DNA from 3 places in the Neorhizobium sp. LjRoot104 genome. Region 2 is predicted to be linked to each of the others. Evidence: predicted binding sites of a transcription regulator. Region 2 holds the regulator's gene; each other region holds the start of a gene.
The links. The regulator LexA, encoded in region 2, represses DNA repair genes until DNA is damaged. The targets are predictions, from matches to a motif close to TGTTCNNNNTGTGTTCNG.
Positions count from the first base shown of each region.

Region 1: dinB (DNA polymerase IV) is a predicted target of LexA. The motif match lies at 5,578-5,595, and genes of this name have one in related genera.
Region 3: uvrA (excinuclease ABC subunit UvrA) is a predicted target of LexA. The motif match lies at 3,880-3,897, and genes of this name have one in related genera.

Region 1 is NZ_CAXURS020000002.1:534,511-542,557, reverse strand. Features, by position in the region: gene ACSQ8R_RS24780 (LysR family transcriptional regulator) at 1-888, shown strand, start outside; partial or broken gene ACSQ8R_RS24775 (IS6 family transposase) at 936-1,523, opposite strand; partial or broken gene ACSQ8R_RS24770 (GXWXG domain-containing protein) at 1,662-1,829, opposite strand; gene ACSQ8R_RS24765 (hypothetical protein) at 1,879-2,772, opposite strand; gene ligD (DNA ligase D) at 2,810-5,458, opposite strand; gene dinB (DNA polymerase IV) at 5,647-6,741, shown strand; partial or broken gene ACSQ8R_RS24750 (IS3 family transposase) at 6,855-7,408, opposite strand; AL1L pseudoknot at 7,153-7,268, opposite strand; partial or broken gene ACSQ8R_RS24745 (IS110 family transposase) at 7,428-7,535, shown strand; gene ACSQ8R_RS24740 (LacI family DNA-binding transcriptional regulator) at 7,766-8,047, opposite strand, start outside.
Region 2 is NZ_CAXURS020000001.1:1,425,637-1,433,683, forward strand. Features, by position in the region: gene ACSQ8R_RS07325 (ComEC/Rec2 family competence protein) at 4-2,526, shown strand; gene lexA (transcriptional repressor LexA) at 2,507-3,226, opposite strand; gene ACSQ8R_RS07335 (VOC family protein) at 3,426-4,298, shown strand; gene kdsA (3-deoxy-8-phosphooctulonate synthase) at 4,303-5,151, shown strand; gene eno (phosphopyruvate hydratase) at 5,262-6,536, shown strand; gene ACSQ8R_RS07350 (FtsB family cell division protein) at 6,776-7,093, shown strand; gene pdhA (pyruvate dehydrogenase (acetyl-transferring) E1 component subunit alpha) at 7,287-8,047, shown strand, end outside.
Region 3 is NZ_CAXURS020000001.1:1,830,896-1,838,942, forward strand. Features, by position in the region: gene gyrA (DNA gyrase subunit A) at 1-1,069, opposite strand, end outside; gene ACSQ8R_RS09330 (MarC family protein) at 1,298-1,927, shown strand; gene ACSQ8R_RS09335 (HPP family protein) at 2,017-3,165, shown strand; gene ACSQ8R_RS09340 (single-stranded DNA-binding protein) at 3,215-3,769, opposite strand; gene uvrA (excinuclease ABC subunit UvrA) at 4,017-6,938, shown strand; gene ACSQ8R_RS09350 (DUF72 domain-containing protein) at 6,963-7,775, shown strand; gene ACSQ8R_RS09355 (NAD(P)H-hydrate dehydratase) at 7,772-8,047, opposite strand, start outside.

The DNA.
Region 1 (8,047 bases), on a different contig from region 2:
CGATATTCCAGTTTCGGAGTGGCCGCCGAGAGGCTGAACGTGACGCAGCCGGCGCTGAGCAAGAGCATCCGCGCGCTGGAAGAGTCACTGGGCGTGCGCCTGCTCGACCGCGGACCCTGGGGCGTCAGGCCGACCGACTACGGCCAGCGGCTGATCGAATACGCGGAGTTGGTCCTGTCCCTGACGGACGAGGCTCGCAACGAGCTGGATGCCATGCGCGGCGCCCGCCGTGGCCGGCTGCGTATCGGGGCGGTTACGACGGCGATGCGCGAGATCGTCCCGACCGCCATCAAGCGGTTCCTGGCGGCCCAACCCGAAGTCGACGTGTCGCTCAACGAAGAGTTGAGTTCAGCGCTAAACATTGCATTGCTCGGCGGCGCGATCGATATCGCGGTCATGGCGCGCCCGAGAGAGATCTCCGAGGAGATTGAGTTCCTGAACCTGCTGGAGATCCCGGTGGACATCGTTGCCGACCGTGACCATGATCTGGTGAAGTTGCCGAAGGTCACCCTTTCCGATCTCAGCGAATATCGGTGGGTCATCCCTGCCCGACCTGAGCCGGATCGGCTGGCACTGGAGTCCCTATTTGCCGCCGCTCAGCTTCCCCGGCCTCTTGCAGTCTGCGAGACAACGTCTTCGACCTTCCAGATGTCGATGATCGCCGGTTCAAAATGGCTCAGCTACCTCACCCGCACCAGCGTGTTTGTCCAGGGTCCCGACGCGCAGTTCGTGGCTTTGAAGCTGGACAGCCGAACCTGGAGCCGCAATATCGGTATTGCCTATCGACGGCGTAGTATTCTGAGGCCCGTGGTAATGTCCTTCGTCTGGGAACTGGAAGCACTTTGCGCAAATTTGCCGCGACACGAATATCGCGCGCCGACCCCGTAACGTTAATTGGCCGGACACGAGACTGCGACGCACGCTACTTTTGTGGGTCATGCCCGGGCGATTGTCGCCCAGATGTTCATCGCCTCGGCGCGCAGATCGCGATGATGGTCCGAGGGACTATCGTGGCGCGGAATGTGGAACAGGTTGGCAATCGGATCATGAATAGAGACGAAGCGTTGCAGATGTCGCCTAGACTTGAAGCGCTTCATGATCTGGTCTCGTCGCCGGATTGGCTGGTGGGAATTCTCCGCCCGATTGTTCAGTCCCTTGTGCGATCCATGCTCGACACCCGGCATGATCTCTCGCTTTTCGGCATCGTAGGAGCGCAGCTTGTCGGTGATCATCACGCGCGGCGCGCGGCCTTGGTTCTTCAAGAGCTTGCGCATCAGGCGTTTGGCCGCCCGGGTGTTGCGGCGGCTTTGCACCAGAACATCGAGAACGAAACCGTCCTGGTCAACGGCACGCCAGAGCCAGTGCTTCTTGCCACGGATTGAAACAACGGCCTCATCGAGATGCCATTTGTCGCCGAGCCGACCGGAGGTGCGGCAGCCGATCTCGTTTGCAAAGGCCCGCCCGAATTTTTCCGCCCATGACCCAACCGTCTGATGGGAGACGATAATCCCACGTGCAGCCAGAAAGGCGCGTTGAAGATACGTAAACAGGTTTCTCGCAGCTCGCATCCTGCCGACTTTGTGGAAGCGAAGGGCGAGGCGCAGCGGTATTCTTGCCGGGTCGATCGGGATCAGTCGCCGCTCGTCGAAGCGAAACAGCAGCGCATCCGCGCGCATGTCTGATGTGAACCGCTTGCCGAACCAGCCGAGGTTTTCAAGCACGCCGTCGAAGGGGTGGCCGGCCGGAATGCCCCGACCAGTCCACAGTCCGACCATCTCGCGCGGCTCGACCGGTGGCAGGCTGTTAAACGCACCAAGCGCTTCCTGCATCTGTCTACTCAATCCCAACGCTCCTCTCCGGGTAATGCGGGGGGACTATTTAGGCCGTATCGCCCTGCTCTTCCCTACGCTGTTTGATGCGCCGTTTTGATCTGGCCTTTTGCCGAGCGGTCCGCAACTCCTCCAGGTCTGGCAGCCACCAACCTCGCGCGAACTCTCTTTCTCCGGGTGAGGTCCTCGCAGGCCAGGTCGTCACCAACTCCTCCAGCGAACCGGGCCGCCACGACGCCCAAACATATTCTTCACCCTGCCCCGCGGAGAAATAAAACGTGCTGACCGTCGCGGTATCCGCCAATTCACCGTCGGTGCCGGTGAAGATAACGACACCGGCGTGCGTGCCGATCGCACGCTCCAACGGCGGGACATCGTCAACGGGAACAGGGTAGCGTTGTCGTCGACGCTCCCTCAGTCTCGCCTTCGACGCCGCCTCTTCATCCGTGCCCTTCATGGCTTCCCGTCGCGCGCGTCGCGCTTCCGGCTCACTGCGCTCAGCGGCCGCCTCGATCGCCGGCCATCGCCGGCGGAGTTCATCGTATGACCGATAAGGAACAGTCCACAGCCGGCGATCCGCCTCCCAGCGGGCATGCGGGATTCCCCGGATCTCATTGACGACGGTGCGCGAGTAGGGGGTTCGGATTTGAAAGGCCGAAGGCGTGGTTTCGAGATAGCGGCTTTCGATCGGATCGAATGCGAAAGCGTCCCTGCCCTTTTCATCTGCAAACGCGTCGGCTTCCGCTTCCATTTCGGCAAGCCAGCGCCCGATGCGCCTTTCGGCGGTTCGCCCGGGCACGAACCAGGCATTCAGGCTGTCGCTCCAGCGTGCGCGAGGGAAGGACTCGCGAAACCGCTGCACGGTGATGCGATCATGCGGCAGGTCAGTGGTCGCGCCAACACGCGGTTCAGCCTGAGCGGTTTCGTTTGGTTCCTTTTCCATGGTGCCTTACCGCTGGTCGCCGCGCGGCCTCAGACGTTCACGCTGCGTTGCTGGATTTTCCGAGGCGCTTGATGGCCTGTTCCAGCGGACGTTGACCGTCGCAATAATCCTGCCACGCGGCGCTTTTCGCAAGCAGCGCAGGGACAGTGCGAACCGTGAACCTCTTCGGATCGAGGTCCGCTTTGACCTGGGTCCATGTCAATGGCATCGATACGGTGGCGCCGGGCCGCGCTCGCGGTGAAAGCGGTGCCACCGCGGTCGCCATCCGATCGTTACGGAGATAGTCGAGGAAGATACGGCCCTCACGCTGGTTCTTGGCCATCTTGATCAGGTAGAGATCCGGATTGTCGAGGGCCATCTGCTCACAGACATCACGGGCAAAGCCCTTGGCGATGTCCCAGCTGAGTTTCTTGCCTTTCCCGACGGCAAGCGGCGTCACCACGTGCAGTCCCTTGCCACCTGTCGTCTTGCAGAAGCTGACGAGCCCAAGTTCCTCCAGCCGGTCGCGGATTTCGCGGGCGGCTCCGACGACTGTAGGGAACTCGACATCAGGTCCAGGATCGAGGTCGAACACCAGGCGGCCGGGCACTTCCGGCTGACCCGGCTCACAGTTCCACGGATGAAGCTCGACGCCGCCGATCTGGGCGATTGCCGCAAGACCTTCGACGCGGTCAATTTGCAGGTAAGGCTTCTTGTCGCCAAAGACGGTGACCAATTCCAGCAGGTTTGATGTCCCCGGCATGGCGTGGCGCTGGAAGAACTGTTCTCCGCCGATGCCGTCCGGTGTTCGTATGATCGAGCATGGCCGCCCCTTGATATGGTCGATCAGCCAGGAACCGACGGCTTCGTGGTAATGCGCCAGATCAACCTTGGTCACCGGGTCTCCGTCACCGGCATCCGGCCATAGCGGCTTGTCGGGACTGGAGATCAAAACGCCCATAACCTCCACCTTCGCGCCCTTGCGGAAACGCTTTAGCGCCGGTGTCGACGTCTCGGCATCGGGCACTTCGGTTTTGGCTGGTGAAGCCGGCTTCTCGGCCTCGACTTCCGCCGCCGGCTTGTCTTCCCGCAAGCCCTTGAATGCCGCTTGCCGAACCTGGCCATCGGCCGTCCAGCCGGCAAACTCGATCTCGGCAGCCAGCTCGGGCTTCAGCCAGACGATATCGGATGATTTCTTCGGCGCACCGATACCTATGAACGGAGACTCCGAGGTCTCCACCGCCTGCAGCTTCGGCAAGAGTGTGTCGACGACCTTGGCGCCAAAACCCGTGCCGACGTGGCCGACATAGACAAAGTGGTTGCCGCGAAAAACACCGACGAGCAGGGAGCGGAACTTGCCATTGGTCTTGGCATAGGCGCCGATGACGACTTCGTGGCCTGCGCGGCATTTCGACTTCGCCCATGTCTCCGTGCGGCCCGATTGATAGGGCGCATCGGCTTGCTTGGAGACGATCCCCTCCAGCGACAAACGGCAGGCCGATCGGAGAACCGCGTCACCACCGGTTTCGAAGTGCTCCACGAAGCGCAGACGCGGATCGTCGCCGGCGTCCGACAACAGCGCCGCAAGTCTTTCCTTCCGTCCGGTGAGCGGCAGCTCGCGCAGATCTTCGTCTCCCGCAAAGAGGAGGTCGAATGCAAAGTAGACCAGATCGTCGGTCTTTCCTTCCGAGAGCGCCGCCTGCAGTGCCGCAAAATCCGGGGCGCCATTTTCGTCGAGAGCGCAGATTTCTCCATCGATGATCGCGTCGGGAAGCGCGGAAGCCGAGTCGGCGATGGCCGGGTATTTGGCCGTCCAGTCCAGACCCTTGCGGGTCTTGAGGGTTGCCTCGCCATCCTCAATCCGCATCTGGATACGATAGCCGTCGAACTTGATCTCATGGATCCAGCCTTCAGCGGCCGGTGGGCGGGCCAGAGTTTTGCAGAGCTGCGGTGGAATGAAATCGGGCATGGCGGACTTCGACCGCTTGGCGGCCGCCGGCTTTTTCGCGGTCTTCAGGCCCGATTTGCGCTCCTCGGCCGCAAGACCGTGACTGCTGTCCCAAACCGCATCCGCTTCGATCTCGCCATTCTCCATCATGAATGGCCTCGGTTTCCTGCCTTTTCCGGCTGCGATTGCCTCCATAGCTCTCCCGGATGCCACCGACGTATCGTTCTCCTCAAGGATAGCGGCGCCGTTTTCCTCGACCGAAAAGTCGTCGTGGTGCTTGATTAGCAGCCAGTTGGTCCGTTTGCCGCCGTCGCGGTCGTTGCGCATGCGGACCAGTACGAAGCCGCCGTGCAGCCGCTTGCCTTCCAGGGTGAACTTGAAATCACCCTTCTTCAGAGCCTCTTCCGGCGTCCTGGTACCTTCCGGCTCCCAGTAACCGCGATCCCACAACATGACTGTGCCGCCACCATACTGGCCTTTAGGGATCGTGCCTTCGAAATCGCCATAGTCCAAGGGATGGTCTTCGACTTCGACTGCGAGGCGCTTGTCGTGCGGATCGAGCGACGGACCTTTGGTCACAGCCCAGGATTTGAAGACGCCGTCGAGTTCGAGCCGAAGGTCATAGTGCAGCCGCGTGGCATCGTGCTTCTGGATCACAAACCGCCGACGGCTAGACGGCTTCACCTGCACTTTACCGCTCGGTTCGCCAGTCTTCTGGAAATCGCGCTTGGCACGGTATGTCGAAAGATTGTCTGCCATGAACTCCCGGCTCCCTCCTGCTGTTGATGTCCAGGATCAGAACGCCTCGGCAGGCCAGTAGTTTCACCGCATCCAGACCTGGATAACTTGCGTTGTTGATATCGCGGGAAAGGCGATTATGTTCTTACTTTGTTTCCGTGTAAGGTCCAAAGGAACGCCGAACCCGCAGCCGTTATTTCGAAGCCGCCATGAACGATATGACCAACATCCCGGTCCGGAAAATCGTCCACATCGACATGGACGCATTTTACGCGTCGGTAGAGCAACGCGACAATCCTGACCTACGCGGTAAGCCGCTCGCTGTCGGAGGATCCGCAGCGCGCGGCGTCGTAGCCGCCGCCAGCTATGAGGCGCGTGCCTTTGGTGTCCATTCGGCTATGCCGTCGGTTACCGCGAAACGAAAATGCCCGGACTTGATCTTCGTGCCGCCGCGCTTCGACGTTTATAAAGCGGTGTCTCAGCAGATCCGTGAAATCTTCGCCGAATATACGCCGCTGATCGAGCCGCTATCGCTTGACGAGGCCTATCTCGATGTAACGAAGAATCTGAAAGGCATGGAAATTGCCACCGAAATTGCCCTGGAGATCCGTGCGAAAATCAAGCAGGTCACCGGGCTTAACGCCTCGGCCGGCATTTCCTACAACAAGTTCCTTGCGAAGATGGCCAGCGATTTGAACAAGCCCAACGGCCAGGCCGTCGTCACGCCCAAGAATGGACCAGGATTTGTCGAAACCCTGCCCGTCAAGAAATTCCACGGCGTCGGGCCGGCGACCGCCGAGCGCATGCGAAAATATGGAATCGAAACCGGACTCGATCTGAAATCGAAGTCGCTCTCCTTCCTGCAAGAGCATTTCGGGAAATCAGGCCCATATTTCTATGGCGTCGCTCGTGGCATTGACGAGCGCCAGGTCAGACCCGACCGCATCCGCAAATCGGTGGGAGCCGAAGACACGTTCGTCGAGGATATCGATAACCTTGAACGCGCCACAGCCGAGCTAAGGCCGCTCGCCGAGAAGGTCTGGCGCTATTGCGAGGCACAGGGCATCAGCGGCAAGACGGTCACCGTGAAAATCAAATATTCAGACTTTACCCAAGCGACGCGCAGTCGGACCGGCACAGTACCGTTCGCGGGCATGGCGGAGGTATTCGACGCGGCATCGGCACTTCTGGCAACCGTCTATCCCTTCCAACGGGCAGTACGTCTGTTGGGTGTGACGCTCTCGTCGCTGACCAACAACCAGGCCAGCGACGCGGCCGAGCGGCAACTCGATCTCAACTTGTAGCAGACAAGGGTCAGCGAGATCAAATTCGCAGTCCTCGAAGTGAGTGGCAATTCCAGCATCATTAAGATGGAAGTAGCAGTGCCCAACTGCTCTTCACGCAGACGTCACGAGATCGCCCAGAAGTGTCGGTTCACACGGTCGAGTGGGGCATGGGGCGGTCTTTTCGCTGATCGTCGTACGGATCGGTTTGCCGCGCATGATGCCCCTGCAGCCCCATCACCCTCATAAGCCGAGCGACACGAGCGACAGTGCAGCGGGCGATGTCGAATCCCTCCCGCTGCAACTACCGCCAGACCTTGGGCACGCCATAGACCTGGGCGTATCTCGACCTTCAGGCCGATATCGCTGCGGGTTCGGACCGAAAGGCGATTCACATCCGGACGCTTGGCGACGTTCTCGTAGTAAATTGATCGGGCAATCGGCAAAAAGCCTGCAGATCGGTTCGACCCCGAACACACCACGGTATTCGTCGATGAACGAGATCATCGCTTGTAGGGCGGTCGAACTCCGCCATGGCGAAATATGCAGACGCCTTGCGCAAAATCTCGTTGGCCTGACGAAGCTCGCGGTTCTCCCGCTCAAGAGCCTTCATCTTCTCGGCTACATCGCTCGGCAGACCTGCTCGTCTACCACTGTCGACCTCGGTCTTCTTGACCCACTCGTGCACCAAGGAGCAACAAGCGAGGTCGGCGGTCTTCCGCACGCGTGAACTTCTTGTTAGGCAGCGCACACAACTGATCAATGCTTTGCGCGGGCATCTTGCCGAGCACGGTGTTGTTGTATCGCAGGGTCCAACACACTTTGCGGGCGAATTCCTTGGTCCGCCTTCAACTGACCAGAAGTGCGGGTCAATCGCATCCGTTCACTGGGTTAAGCTGTTCGTCATCGGCATCACCGACAAGCGAGGATATCGTTCTGGCCGACATCGCGGCGGTCTGGATTGACGTGAAAGACGCCGCTCATCCCCAGCGTTTCTCTGGTCGACAACATGACACCGCCGACTCGGGCTGCATCCCGTGATCGACTAGACAGATTCACGCTCGATGAGGGCGCACTCGACCTTCAGTTGGTCATGGCTGCTTTTCAGTCCGCCGGCGATGTCGTGGATCATTTCCACGGCCATGGCGCCCATCTCGAACAACGGCAGGTGCAGGGTCGTCAGCGGCGGCCGGATGAACTGGGCGATGTCGCGGTTGTCGAACCCGATCACGGAAACGTCTTTCGGGACTGACTTTCCCCGTTCCTTGAGCGCCTCGATGCATCCCAGCGCCATCAGGTCGTTGGCACAGAAGATGGCATCCGGTGG
Region 2 (8,047 bases):
TTCATGCCGGAGGAAAATGCATTTCCGACGCGTGCCGAGGCAGGGAAGCTGATATCCCGGCCCCTGGATCCCCGCATAAACGGAGGTGCATCCGACTCGGTTCAGGTCCGGGATCTGGCCGAGCTTTTTCCCGCAATCGAGCGCAGCCCACCGGTCCATACGTCAGGCAGGTCCTTTCGCCGCTCGGCAATCCGACGGCTTGACCGGCTGAGGCGCGGCCTCCCGGGCATGCTGGAGGAGGAGGCGGTTTATGGCCATGGTTTCCTTTTTCTACCCGTTATCATCGGGGCAGGGGCTGCCTGCTGGTTCGCGCTGCCGCAGACCCCGGCTTTCTGGCCGTATTTTCTCCTCTTTTGCGTCTGCGCGATATTTGTGATCGCCTCACGCTACCGGTCCGGTGCCACGCACCTGTTGCCCCTTGCTTTCGTGCTCTTTCTCGGAGGCATGATGCTGGCGCAGTTCGAGACCTCGAGGCGGTCCACCGTCATTCTCGATACGCCGGTGACCACCGAGCTTGCCGGCGTGGTCGAGCGCAGGGAGATCGACGCCCAGGGCCGCTGGCGTTATATCGTCCGCATCGAGCGGACCTCCAATCCGGAGGTCAGGCGCCCACCGCAGCGTGTATCTCTGCTTTCAAGGTCCCGCCACGAGCCGGCCAAAACCGGCGAGACAATCGGCGGCCGCGCCCGCATTTCACCCCCGTCGGGACCCGCCCTGCCGGGCCTCAACGACTTTGCCTTCTCGTCCTATTTCGACGGCATCGGCGCGGTTGGATTTTTCTATGGAGCGCCGAAGACGCAGGCTGCCGCCCCTTCACCCCGGGGCTGGATTGCGGACGTCGAAACCCGACTTTTCGATCTGCGCAGCGCAATCGCAACCCGTATCCGCGAGACCGTGCCCGGAGATCCCGGCGCCTTTGCCGCGGCGATCGTCACGGACGAACGCCGGGCGATTTCCGAAGACACCACCGAGGCGCTGCGACTGTCGGGCCTCGCCCATATCGTCGCCATTTCCGGGTTGAACATGGCGCTCGCCGCCGGCATCTTTTTTGTCGGCGTACGCACCGTGCTTTCCGTCTTCACAGGCTTCGCCCAGGCCTATCCGGTCAAGAAGATCGCCGCACTCGGCGCCCTGACGATGGCGACGGCCTACTACCTGATCTCCGGTTTCGGCGTTTCGGCGGAGCGGGCCTATATCATGATGGCGATCATGCTGGTCGCGGTGCTCTTCGATCGGCCATCAATCAGCCTGCGCAATGTCGCGCTGTCGGCCCTGGTCATCATCGCCATGTCGCCCTCGGAAATCCTGGGCCCGAGTTTCCAGATGTCGTTTGCCGCCACCGCGGCCCTGGTCGCCGGCTACGCCCTCTGGAAACACAGGGCGGAAGGCCGCGATCCCGAACCTTTGCCGTTCCGTCACCCTGTGGTGACGCCCGTGCTGGCATCCTGGAATTTTGCGGCCGGCGTCTTCGTGACATCGCTGATCGGCGGCATCTCGACAGCAATGTTCTCGGTCGAGCATTTCCACCGTATCGCCGCCTACGGCCTAGCCGCGAACCTCGCCGCCATGCCGATCATCTCCTTCGTGGTCATGCCCGCCGGGCTGGCCGGCATGCTGCTGATGCCGTTCGGCCTCGATGCTCCCTTCATGAAGCTCATGGGCCTCGGCCTGGAATGGGTGATCGCCATCGCCAAGCACATCGCCGCCTGGGGCGGCGATGTCGGCACAGGGCGCCAGCATCCCTGGTTCCTGACCGTCTCGACCGCAGGTTTTCTGCTGCTGACGCTGTTAAGGACGAGACTGAGACTGATCGGCCTGCCGCTGATGGTGACCGCCCTGGTGCTTTCCTGGCATGAGCGGTCGATGCCCCTGCCGGATATACTGATCTCGGAAGACGGGACCACGGTCGCCCTTTTAGACGGGGAGAGGGTCGCCATCAATCGCGCCCGCCCGCCCGACTTCATCTACGACCAATGGAAGAGGGCTCTTTTGCTCGGCGATCCCGTCAAGCCTGAAATGTCGCCATCCAGGGACAAGCCGCCCGACGACAAACCGCTCGGCGACAAGCCTCCCGGCGAGAAAACAAACGAGCGGCGCGAACTGACCCCACCGGAACTCGAAACGGCAAGGTCGCAAATGAAACGAGCGCCTGCCGGCCGCTTCACCTGTCAACAGAAAGCCTGGTGCGCGGCACGCACGGGCAAGGGAATTGTTGTCGCTATCGAGGACGGCCGTTATGCCGGTGCCGCCTGCGACGCCGCCACTCTTGTCATAGCTCCGCGTGCCCGCTTCGACCAATGCCGGTCCGGCGCGCTGATGATCAATGGCGCCACGCTTCGCAAGGCGGGTGCCCTGGAGATTTCCCTCAACGAGGCGGCCGATATACGGCGCTGGAAGGTCCGTGCCGCCATGGAGGGCGAGGACCGCCCCTGGAGCCGGCACCGCCACTATGATTGGCGAAGCCAGGGGTTCGATAGGTCATTGCCGGAACCGCTCCGGCAGCTGATCAATGATACCGGCGGATGAGGCCGACGAGCTTGCCCTGGATCTTCACCCGGTCCGGCCCGAAAATCCGGGTTTCGTAGGCGGGGTTGGCGGCTTCGAGCGCGATCGAAGCGCCGCGGCGACGGAAGCGCTTCAGCGTCGCTTCCTCGTCGTCCACCAGCGCCACGACGATATCGCCCGGATTGGCCGTATTGCTGTTGCGGATGATCACGGTATCTCCGTCGAGAATGCCAGCCTCGATCATCGAATCGCCCTTGACTTCGAGAGCGTAATGTTCGCCGGAACCGAGCATTTCGGCCGGCACGGCGATGTCATGCGTATTGTTCTGGATCGCCGAGATCGGCACGCCGGCAGCGATGCGGCCCATGACCGGAACGGTGGTGGCGTTCGATACGTCGTCGTTGGCGGCCGGCTTCTGAGGTGCCGCGACGGGCTGCGGCTTGCCGAGGCTGCCCTCGATGACGCTCGGCGAGAAGCCGCGGCGGGGCTGGATGCTGGGCGAATAGGCTTCCGGCAGCTTGATGACTTCGAGCGCGCGGGCCCGGTTCGGTAGGCGGCGGATGAAGCCGCGTTCCTCGAGGGCCGTGATCAGCCGGTGGATGCCGGACTTGGACGCGAGGTCGAGAGCGTCCTTCATTTCGTCGAATGACGGCGGGACGCCGGATTCCTTCATGCGTTCGTGAATGAACAGAAGCAATTCCTGTTGTTTGCGCGTGAGCATCTTTTGGCACCCTCAGAGTCGGAAACAAATCCAGAACGGACACTATATGTTCCATATGTGTTCCGCAAGCCCCTAAAATTATGTGAAGTATGACGATTTTTCTTCATAGATGCGTGCCAGATATCTCGTGTCACACCACTTGCGCGGCGCGAGCCCGCTGCCAAAGTAGCTTTGCGATTCCAATTCCGGGGGCCCTCGCGTGAACGCAAGACCAATCGATCATCTCGTGCTGCCGGTGGCGGGACTTGCCGCTGCGCGTTCTCGGCTCACGAAGCTTGGTTTTACAGTTGCGCCCGACGCTTTTCATCCTTTCGGCACAGCCAATGCTTGCGTGTTCTTCTCGGATGGCAGCTATCTGGAGCCGCTGGCGCTTGCCAATCGCCGCCATGCAAGCGCTGCCGCCAAACGCGGTAACGTTTTTACCGCCCGCGATCTGGCCTTCCGCAAGGGGCGCGACAGGCAGGGGCTCTCCGCGCTCGTCATCGCCACGGGTGACGCGATGGCCGATCACGCGCGTTTCAAGATGCGTGGCATCTCGGCAGGCGACGTGCTTGAATTTTCCCGCGGCATGACCCTGGCCGACGGTTCCGAAACGCAGGCGAGCTTCCGGCTGGCTTTTGCGGGTGATGACCGCGCGCCGGATTTCCTGATGTTTTCGTGCCAGCGGATCAATCCCCTGCCGGCCGATCGCGACGAACTGGAGCGCCATTCCAACGCCGTCACGGGGCTGAGCGAGGTCATCCTGTCGGCATCGGCACCCTCCGATTTCGCCCCCCTGGCGGAGCAGGTGCTGCTGACCAAGGCCAAGCCGGAGGCGGCGTCGATCGAACTTGCCGCGGCCAATGCCCGCATCCGCATCCTGCAGGATCAGCAGCTCGAAGCGGAATTCGCCCTGCCGTCGATGCCGGGTGGCGAGGGGCTGCGCGGCCGGGTGATCATCTTCAAGACGACGGATCTTGCCGTGACAGAGATCACCCTTGCTGCTAATGACGTCGCATTCGTCCGCCGGGAGGGCCGTGTTCTCGTCTCGGCGGCGCCCGGCCAGGGTGTTTTGTTCGGCTTCGAGGAATAGGTTCATGGACGTTACCGCAAATTCCAGCGTCTCCGTAGGCGAAGGAGACGGCAAGGTGGTTTTCGCGCAGGACGCAAAACTGTCGCTGATCGCCGGCCCCTGCCAGATGGAGAGCCGCGACCACGCCTTCATGATGGCGGGCGAGCTGAAGGAACTCTGCGGCAAGCTCGGCATCGGCCTCGTCTACAAGTCCTCCTACGACAAGGCCAACCGCACGTCGATTTCAGGCAAGCGCGGCATCGGGCTCGAAACCGCCATGGAAATCTTCGCCGACCTTAAGAAGGAATTCGGCTTTCCGGTCTTGACCGACATTCACACGGAGGAGCAGTGCGCAGTCGTCGCCGAGACGGTCGATATCCTGCAGATACCGGCCTTCCTCTCCCGCCAGACGGACCTGCTTGTCGCAGCCGCCAGGACGGGCCGTGTCATCAACGTCAAGAAGGGCCAGTTCCTGGCGCCCTGGGACATGAAGAACGTCCTTGCCAAATTCACACAGAGCGGCAATCCGAACGTGCTGCTCTGCGAGCGCGGTGCTTCCTTCGGCTACAACACGCTCGTCTCCGACATGCGCTCGCTGCCGATCATGGCGTCGCTGGGCGCCCCGGTGATTTTCGATGCGACGCATTCGGTGCAGCAACCGGGCGGGCAGGGCGCTTCCACCGGCGGCGACCGCACCATGGTGCCGGTGCTGGCTCGCGCAGCCGTCGCGGTCGGTGTCGCCGGCGTCTTTCTGGAAACCCACCAGGACCCGGACAACGCGCCCTCGGACGGCCCCAACATGGTCTATCTGAAGGACATGCCGCGGCTCCTCGAAAAGCTGCTCGCCCTCGATGCTGTCGCCAAGGCGGCTTGAGCCCGCTCACTAAAAGCGCGCAACCTGCCTCGATTGTAATTTTCGTGTCATTGATTATGAGACATTTTCAGTGACCTCGTGACGTCAAGTCCAAACCCAGGGAGAGACCCTTGACCGCCATCACCGATATCATCGCCCGCGAAATCCTCGACAGCCGCGGCAATCCGACCGTTGAGGTGGATGTCTATCTGGAAGACGGTTCGATGGGCCGCGCGGCCGTTCCGTCGGGCGCCTCCACCGGCGCTCATGAAGCCGTCGAACTGCGTGACGGCGGCAAGCGCTATCACGGCAAGGGCGTCGAAAAGGCGGTCGAGGCCGTCAACACCGAGATCTTCGATGCGATCGGCGGTTTCGATGCCGAAAGCCAGATCCATATCGACAAGACGATGATCGCCCTCGACGGCACCCCGAACAAGTCGCGGCTCGGCGCCAACGCCATCCTCGGCGTCTCGCTCGCCGTCGCCAAGGCGGCCGCCGAAACCTCCGGCCTGCCGCTCTACCGTTATATCGGCGGCCCGAACGCCCATGTCCTGCCGGTTCCGATGATGAACATCATCAACGGCGGCGCCCATGCCGACAATCCGATCGACTTCCAGGAATTCATGGTCATGCCGGTCGGCGCCGACACGCTGAAGGACGCCGTGCGCATGGGCTCGGAAATCTTCCACGTCCTCAAGAAGGAACTGGCAGCCCAGGGCCATAACACCAATGTCGGCGACGAAGGCGGTTTCGCACCGGGCCTCAAGAGCGCGCCGGAAGCCCTCGACTTCATCATGAAGTCGGTCGAGAAGGCCGGCTACAAGCCGGGCGACGACGTGTGCCTGGCACTCGACTGCGCCTCGACCGAATTCTTCAAGAACGGCAAGTACGAGATGGAAGGCGAGGGCCGCACGCTCGAGCCGGAAGCCATGGCCGATTACCTGGCCGAACTCGCAGCCAAATACCCGATCATCTCGATCGAAGACGGCATGGCCGAAGACGATTGGGCCGGCTGGAAGTACCTGACCGACAAGATCGGCGCCAAGGTTCAGCTCGTCGGCGACGACCTGTTCGTCACCAACTCGGCCCGCCTGCGCGACGGCATCAGACAAGGCGTCGCCAACTCCATCCTCGTCAAGGTCAACCAGATCGGTTCGCTGTCGGAAACGCTGGACGCCGTCGAGACCGCTCACAAGGCGAGCTACACGGCCGTCATGTCGCACCGCTCGGGTGAAACGGAAGATTCGACCATCGCCGATCTCGCTGTCGCCACCAATTGCGGACAGATCAAGACCGGCTCGCTGTCGCGTTCCGACCGGCTTGCCAAATACAACCAGCTCATCCGCATCGAGGAGATGCTGGGTCCGCAGGCCTTCTATGCCGGCCGCGGCATCCTGAAGGGTTAAGGACTGTTTGGCGAAGCCAACGAAACGATCCAGTGAATCGTTTCGAGGGACGTACGCCCTGAGCCCAAGCGAAGGGCCAGCAAATTATTGCATCACAATTCCAAAGCCCGCGCCGAAAGACGCGGGCTTTTTTCGGACTCGATTCTGGTCAACGATTGCTTAAGCAAGTTCTGCGAATTTGAAGCTCTGTTTCGGGTCTGATTTGAGATCCCGTAAGCGTGACAAGGCGTTAGAGCGGCATGTGGACAAAGCATCATAAGAAAAGAAAATTCGGCCGTTTTGTCCTTCCCGCCATTACAGTCGCGTTCCTGTCCTACTTCGGCTATCATTCCATCCACGGCGATCTCGGCCTGATCGCCACGGAGGAATTCGAACGCCAGCGGCAGGCGCGGGCAGGGGAGTTGGCCAAGCTGACCGCAAAGCGCGAAACGCTGGAGCGGCAGGTTCAGCTGCTGAGCGACGGTTCGCTCGACAAGGACATGCTGGACGAGATCGCCCGCTATCAGCTGAATGTCTCGCGCGGCGATGAAATCGTCATCTTCAACAACTACTTCTAAATTAACCGAAATTAGGTTAATTTCACATTTCTGTAACCTTTTCATCGTGTTACACGGAATGTGAGCCATGCGTTTATGGCATTGCTGGGGCAGCTTTTCTTGCCTATGGTACGCCCCGAAACCAGAGTGGGAATCTGGCGTCACACGTCAGGGTAAAATCTCGCTTCAACGCAGAACTCAAAGGGAGGGATGAATGGCGCCGACCAAGACCGCGTCTGTATCCGGCCGCAAGCCAGCGGCAAAGTCTGCAACCAAATCAGCCTCGAAATCCTCCGCCAAGGAGTTTACCGGCAAGAACACCCCGGATTTCGGAAAGGATCAGGATCTTCACGCCTATCGTGAGATGCTGCTGATCCGCCGTTTCGAGGAAAAGGCCGGCCAGCTCTACGGCATGGGCTTCATCGGCGGTTTCTGTCACCTCTATATCGGCCAGGAAGCTGTCGTCGTCGGCATGCAGATGGCGCAGCAGGAGGGTGATCAGGTTATCACCGCCTATCGCGACCATGGGCATATGCTGGCAACCGGCATGAGCGCGCGTGGCGTCATGGCGGAACTCACAGGACGCAAGGGTGGCTATTCCCGAGGGAAGGGCGGCTCGATGCACATGTTCTCCAAGGAGAAGCATTTCTACGGCGGCCACGGCATCGTCGGCGCCCAGGTTTCGCTCGGAACCGGTCTCGCCTTCGCCAACAGGTATCGCGGGAATGGCAGTGTGTCAGTTGCCTATTTCGGCGATGGTGCGGCCAACCAGGGCCAGGTCTACGAGAGCTTCAACATGGCTGCCCTCTGGAAGCTGCCGATCGTCTATATCGTCGAAAACAACCGTTATGCGATGGGCACCTCGACGGCCCGTGCGACAGCGCAGTCGAACTATTCGCTGCGTGGCGCCAGTTTCGGCATCCCCGGCATCCAGGTCGATGGGATGGACGTTCGCGCCGTGAAAGCCGCCGGCGA
Region 3 (8,047 bases), 410 kb from region 2:
TGTCGAGCAGCGCGAGCTGTTCCGGCTTGCCGCCGTTCAGCGCCACCATGTTGCAGCCGAAGGAGGTCTGCAGCGGCGTGTAGCGATAGAGCTGGTTGAGGATCACGTCCGCATTGGCATCGCGCTTCAGCTCGATGACGACGCGATAACCCTGGCGGTCGGATTCGTCGCGCAGGTCGGAAATGCCCTCGATGCGCTTTTCACGCACCAGTTCGCCGATCTTCTCGACCATCGTCGCCTTGTTCACCTGAAAGGGAACTTCAGTGATGATGATCTGCTCGCGATCGCCGCGCATCGGCTCGATCGCCGCAACGCCGCGCATGATGACCGAGCCGCGACCGGTCTCGTAGGCGGAACGGATGCCGGCTCGCCCGAGGATCAGGGCGCCTGTCGGAAAATCCGGACCGGGGATGATCTCCATCATTTCCGGCAGTTCGATCGCCGGATTGTCGATCAGGGCGATGCAGCCGTTGATCACTTCCGACAGATTGTGCGGCGGGATATTGGTCGCCATGCCGACGGCGATACCGCCTGCGCCGTTGACCAGAAGGTTCGGGAATTTCGCCGGCACCACGACAGGCTCGGACAGCGTGCCGTCATAGTTGTCGCGGAAATCGACGGTTTCCTTGTCGAGATCGTCGAGCAGGGCGTGTGCCGCTTTCTCGAGACGGCACTCGGTGTAACGTTCGGCCGCCGGCGGGTCGCCGTCGATCGAGCCGAAATTGCCCTGACCATCGATCAGCGGCAGGCGGAGCGACCAATCCTGCGCCATGCGCGCCAGCGCGTCATAGATCGCCGAGTTGCCGTGCGGATGGAATTTACCCATCACGTCCCCGGTCACGCGGGCGCATTTGACGTATTTCTTGTTCCAGTCGATGCCGAGTTCCGACATGCCGTACAGGATGCGCCGGTGAACCGGCTTCAGTCCGTCGCGGACGTCAGGAAGGGCGCGGCTGACGATGACGCTCATGGCGTAATCGAGGTAGGACCGCTGCATCTCTTCCATGATGGAAATGGGTTCGATGCCTGGAGGCAGCTTTCCGCCGCCGGGTGTGCTTTGCTCAGTCAAATCGGATCACGATCTCTGTTCGGAATCAGTTTCTTTTTTATAGCGGAAAGCGGTTCCGAGCGCCAATTTCCACAATGGTTTTGAACAGCTTTTGCGGCTTTAACACGGCTTTTGAACAAGGTCGAAAACATGCCGCGATGCAGACGGGGTGGGCTTTCTTTCGCTGCCGGCCTGTCCTAACAATCTTCGCATGCGACTGCAAGGATTGCAGCCTGACAGGGAGAGGATATGGCGACCCCCGATATGCTGGTCAATGCCCTGACCACGATGCTCGTGACACTCGACCCGCCCGGGCTGGCGCCCGTCTTCCTGGGCCTGACCGTCGGCATGACGGCCGTCCAGCGCCGCCAGGTCGCCTTCCGCGGATCGCTGATCGCCTTCGGCATTCTGGCTGTCTTCGCGCTGTTCGGTTCGAGCGTGCTCGGGCTGCTCGGCATCTCGATCGGCGCCTTCCGCATTGCCGGCGGCCTGCTGCTCTTCTGGATCTCTTTTGAAATGGTGTTCGAGAAACGCCAGGAGCGGAAGGAAAAGACGTCCCAGGCGGCGATCACCATCGACCATATCCACAATATAGCGGTGTTTCCGCTGGCACTGCCGCTGATTGCCGGACCGGGCGCGATCTCGGCGACAGTCCTGCTTTCCGGCACCCTGCCCGGCATACTGGACCGCGCGCTTTTCATCGGCGTCATCGCATTGATCATGCTGCTGGTCTATGCGACGCTTCTGGTCGCCGAACGGCTCGACCGTTTTCTCGGCGTCACCGGAAGGGCGATCCTCACCCGTCTGCTCGGCGTTATTCTCGCGGCGCTCTCCGTCCAGTTCGTCGTCGACGGCGTCCGCTCGGCCTTCAGCCTTTAGGCCGTCCATATTTGGGTAGGCCCCGCGCGACAGAACGGAATTTTCTGCTAGAACGCGATCCAAGCCCACCTCGATCGGAAGTCTCCATGATGCGCCGTCTGTTGCGCCGGCTCCTGCCGGAAGCCACTCCCGTCAGTCCCAAGGAAAGACTGCGTGCGGCATTTGGCGCACTTGCGGGAATTCTGGTGACGGGATTGCTGGGAAGCTTGGCCCTGAAGGCCGATGCAACGCTTCCGGCACTGGTCGCCCCGATGGGAGCGTCGGCGGTGCTGCTGTTTGCGGTGCCTTCCAGCCCGCTTGCCCAGCCCTGGTCGATCCTGGGCGGCAATATCGTCGCGGCCCTCGTCGGAGTGACCACCGCTCTTTTGATAGCCGACCCGTTCCTGGCCTCGGCGGCGGCAATCGCGGTCGCCATCGCCTCAATGATGACGCTGCGGTGCCTGCATCCCCCGAGCGGCGCGATCGCGCTGACCGCCGTGCTCGGCGGGCCGGCGATCCACGAACTCGGCTACGGCTTCGTCATCTGGCCCGTCATCGGCAATTCGCTGGTCCTGTTGCTGATCGCGCTGGTCTTCAACAATCTGACGGGGCGTCGTTACCCGCACGCGGCCAAGCCGCCGACGGCCGATCACGGCACGACCGATCCCGCCTCGATCCAGCGCATCGGATTTACCTCCGCCGACCTCGACCATGTCCTGAAAGAATACGACGAGTTCCTGGATATCGATCGCGACGACCTCGAAACGATCCTCAGGCGGACCGAATTGCGGTCATATCGTCGGCGCGCCGGCCACCTCGATTGCGCCAGCATCATGTCACGCGATGTGGTGGCGGTGGCTCCCGACAATTCGCTGAAGGAAGCGCACGATCTGATGCGCGTCCACCATTTCAAGGCCCTGCCCGTCACCAACGACAGGGCGGAAGTGGTGGGCATCGTCACCCAGACCGATTTCCTCGACAAGGCGAACTGGACGAGAGGCCGGCCAAAGATCGGATTTGCCCAGCGCCTGCGCCTCGTTCTGTCAGGCGCCAGCGCACCGAACGACACGGTCAAGGACATCATGACGACGCCGGTCAAAACCGTCGGCCCGGACACGCCGATCGCCGATGCCATCGTCATCTTTGCCGAAGAGGGGCTGCACTACCTGCCGGTCACCCGGGAAAACAACAAACTGGTCGGCATTCTGTCGCAATCGGACGTGCTGGTCGCGATGCTCGCCGACAAGGCGGCCGCCTGAGCGAAAATCCAGGCAGCTGCCGTTTCAGAAATCGATGCCGATCGACCGATCAGAACGGGATGTCGTCGTCGAGATCGCGCGAGAAATTGCCGCCTGCCGGCTGACCGCCGGAGGACTGGCCGCCACGGCTCGCACCGCCGGAAGGACGGCGCTCGTAATCGTCACCGCCGCCAAAATCATTGCCGCCGAAGTCATTGCCGCTGCGATTACCGCCGCCAAAACCACCACCTGCGCGGTCGCCGCCGCCTTCGCCGCGACCATCCAGCATGGTCAGCGTCGAATTGAAGCCCTGCAGCACGATTTCCGTCGAATAGCGATCGTTACCGGTCTGGTCCTGCCACTTGCGGGTCTGCAGAGCGCCTTCGATATAAAGCTTGGCGCCTTTCTTCACATACTGCTCGACAACCTTGCAGAGGCCTTCGTTGAAGACCACGACGGTGTGCCATTCGGTCTTCTCGCGGCGTTCGCCATTGTTGCGGTCGCGCCAGGTTTCGGACGTGGCGATGCGAAGGTTGGCGATCGGCCGGCCGTCCTGCGTCCGGCGGATTTCAGGATCAGCCCCCACATTCCCCACCAGGATTACCTTGTTCACACTACCAGCCATATTCGTCACCTCATCTGCCGCCCGGCCGGCGGCACCAAAATCAATCGCGGTACTTTAGCCCATCGGGCTCGGCCATTGGGTTTTTGCGATATTTAATCCACAGGCAAATTTGTTCTTTATTTGTTCTAGTTTATTCCTATAGTGCTGTCAACCGACTCAGGGAACGGCGCTGCATCGCGACAGTTTCGTCTCGACAGCCGCGGATCAATCACTACATAAGGGCTTCAATCCTCCCGAGAGCATACAGATGAGCGAACTGAAGAGCATTTCAATACGTGGTGCGCGCGAGCACAATTTGAAGGGCATCGATCTTGATCTGCCCCGCAATTCGCTGATCGTCATGACCGGCCTGTCGGGTTCGGGCAAGTCGTCGCTCGCCTTCGACACGATCTATGCGGAAGGCCAGCGGCGTTATGTCGAAAGCCTTTCGGCCTATGCGCGCCAGTTCCTGGAGATGATGCAGAAGCCGGATGTCGATCAGATCGACGGGCTCTCGCCGGCAATCTCGATCGAGCAGAAGACCACCTCGCGCAACCCGCGCTCGACGGTCGGCACGGTCACCGAGATCTACGACTACATGCGCCTGCTTTTTGCCCGCGTCGGCGTGCCCTATTCGCCGGCGACGGGCCTGCCGATCGAAAGCCAGACGGTCAGTCAGATGGTCGATCGAATCCTCGCTTTCGAGGAAGGCACGCGTCTTTATATCCTGGCGCCGATGATCCGCGGTCGTAAGGGCGAGTACAAGAAGGAACTCGCCGACCTGATGAAAAAGGGATTTCAGCGCGTCAAGGTCGACGGCCAGTTCTACGAGATCGCCGATGTTCCGGCGCTCGACAAGAAATACAAGCACGATATCGACGTGGTCGTCGACCGCCTCGTGGTGCGCCCCGACATTTCCGCACGCCTGGCCGACAGTCTCGAAACCTCGCTGAAGCTGGCCGATGGGCTGGCCATCGCCGAATTCGCCGACAAGCCGCTGCGGGCCGAGGATACCGCTGCCGGCGGATCCGCCAACAAGTCGCTCAACGAGACGCACGAGCGGGTGCTGTTTTCTGAGAAATTCGCCTGCCCGGTCTCCGGTTTTACCATTCCGGAAATCGAGCCGCGGCTGTTTTCGTTCAACAATCCCTTCGGTGCCTGCCCGACCTGCGACGGTCTCGGCTCGCAGCAGAAGGTGGATGAGGCGCTGATCGTGCCGGAACCCGCCCGGACGCTGCGCGACGGCGCGATCGCGCCCTGGGCGAAGTCCACCTCGCCTTATTATAACCAGACGCTCGAGGCGCTGGGCAAGGTTTTCGGCTTCAAGCTTTCCAGCCGCTGGAACGAACTGTCCGCCGAGGCCCAGAAGGCCATCCTCGAAGGCACCGAGGAGAAGATCGAGTTCCACTATGCCGACGGCGCCCGTTCCTACAAGACGGTCAAGAACTTCGAGGGCATCGTGCCGAACCTCGAACGCCGCTGGAAGGAAACCGATAGCGCCTGGGCGCGCGAAGAGATCGAACGCTACATGTCGGCGGCCCCCTGCCCCGCCTGCAACGGTTTTCGCCTGAAGCCGGAAGCCTTGGCGGTGAAGATCAACAAGCTGCATATCGGGCAGGTCACCGACATGTCGATCCGCCTCGCCCGCGACTGGTTCGAAATGCTGCCGCAGCAGCTGAGCGCCAAGCAGAACGAGATCGCGGTGCGCATTCTGAAGGAGATCCGCGAGCGCCTGCGGTTCCTGAACGATGTCGGCCTCGACTATCTCAGCCTGTCGCGTAATTCCGGGACCCTGTCCGGCGGCGAAAGCCAGCGCATCCGGCTCGCCTCGCAGATCGGCTCCGGCCTGACCGGCGTGCTCTACGTGCTCGACGAGCCATCGATCGGCCTGCATCAGCGCGACAATGCCCGCCTGCTCGATACGCTGAAACACCTGCGCGACATCGGCAATACGGTGATCGTCGTCGAACATGACGAGGATGCGATCCTGAGCGCCGACTACGTCGTCGATATCGGCCCTGCGGCCGGCATCCATGGCGGACAGGTGGTGGCCGAAGGCACGCCCAACGAGGTGATGGCCAATCCGAAATCGCTGACGGGTAAGTATCTGTCGGGCGAGCTCGGGGTGCCGGTGCCAATGGAACGCCGCAAGCCGAAGAAGGGCAAGGAAATCAAGGTTTTTGGCGCACGCGGCAACAATCTGAAAAATGTTACGGCCGCCATTCCGCTCGGTGTGTTCACCGCCGTCACGGGCGTGTCGGGCGGTGGTAAATCGACGTTTCTGATCGAGACGCTCTATAAATCCGCCGCGCGCCGCGTCATGGGCGCCCGCGAAATCCCGGCCGAGCACGACCGGATCGACGGTTTCGAGCATATCGACAAGGTCATCGATATCGACCAGTCGCCGATCGGCCGCACGCCGCGCTCCAACCCGGCGACCTATACCGGCGCCTTCACGCCGATCCGCGACTGGTTCGCCGGCCTGCCGGAGGCGAAGGCGCGCGGCTACCAGCCGGGCCGTTTCTCGTTCAACGTCAAGGGCGGCCGCTGCGAAGCCTGCCAGGGCGACGGCGTCATCAAGATCGAGATGCACTTCCTGCCGGACGTCTACGTCACCTGCGACGTCTGCCACGGCAAGCGCTACAATCGCGAGACGCTCGACGTGACGTTCAAGACCAAGTCGATCGCCGACGTGCTCGACATGACGGTCGAGGAAGGCGTCGAATTCTTTTCGGCCGTGCCGGCGGTTCGCGACAAGCTGCAATCGCTGTTCGATGTCGGCCTCGGCTATATCAAGGTCGGTCAGCAGGCCAATACGCTTTCGGGTGGCGAGGCGCAGCGCGTCAAGCTAGCCAAGGAACTGTCGAAACGTTCGACGGGGCGCACGCTTTACATCCTCGACGAACCGACGACCGGCCTGCATTTCCACGACGTCGCCAAACTGCTGGAAATGCTGCACGAACTGGTGAACCAGGGCAATTCCGTGGTGGTCATCGAGCACAATCTCGAGGTCATCAAGACGGCCGACTGGATCATCGACATCGGCCCGGAAGGCGGCACCGGCGGCGGCGAAGTGGTCGCGGCCGGCACGCCCGAGCAGATCGTCAAGGAAAAGCGGTCCTATACCGGCCACTTCCTGAAGGAACTGCTGGAGCGCCGGCCGGTCAAGAAGGTGGAAGCGGCGGAGTGAACCTCCGCACAAGGGAGGTAATTCATGACCAAAGCCGGCACTATCCGCACGGGCATCGGCGGCTGGACCTTCGAGCCGTGGGAAGGCACGTTCTATCCGGAAAAACTGGCGAAGAAGAGACAGCTCGAATATGCCGCGAGCAAGCTGAAGGTCATTGAGGTCAACGGCACCTATTACGGGTCGCAGAAGCCCGAGACCTTCGCCAAATGGGCTTCGGAAGTGCCGGACGGCTTCATCTTTTCGCTGAAGGCGAGCCGCTTCACCACCAACCGCAAGGTCCTGGCCGAGGCGGGAGAGTCGATCGAGAAATTCCTGACCCAGGGCCTGACCGAACTCGGCGATCATCTCGGGCCGCTGCTCTGGCAGTTCGCGCCGACCAAGAAGTTCGAAGCGGATGATTTCGAGGCCTTCCTGAAACTGCTGCCGAACAAGCTGGATGGGCTGAAGCTGACCCATGTGGTCGAGGTCCGCAACGACACATTCAAGGTACCGGAATTCATCGCGCTGCTGGCGAAATACAATATCGCGCCCGTCTGCGCCGACCATTTCGACTATCCGATGATCGCGGATGTGACGGCGGATTTCGTCTACGCGCGCCTGCAGAAGGGGTCGGACGACATCAAGACCTGTTATGCGGAAGCGGATATGAAAGCCTGGGCGAAAAGGCTGGAAACCTGGGCTGAGGGCGGCGTGCCAGACGACCTGCCGCTGATTGACGAGAAGCGTGACGTCAAGAAGGAGCCGCGCGACGTCTTCGCCTTCTTCATCCACGAGGGCAAGGTGAACGCGCCCTATGGCGCGATGGCGATGCGCGAACTCCTGGAAAGCCGCAGCTAGGGATCCAGCGACACGCCGGCATGGACGGCGAGGTCATCGGCCGTCATGCCCCTGCCCGCCCGCTTGCCGGCTTCGCCATGTAGGTAGACGCCCGCCGCGGCTGCCTCGAACGCGGGCATGCCTTGGGCGAGCAGCGCACCGATCATGCCGGCCAGAATGTCGCCGGAACCGGCGGTGGCCAGCCATGGCGGTCCGTTGGTATTGACATAGGCGCGTCCGTCGGGACCGGCGATCACCGTGTCTGCGCCCTTATAGACGATGACGGCATGGGC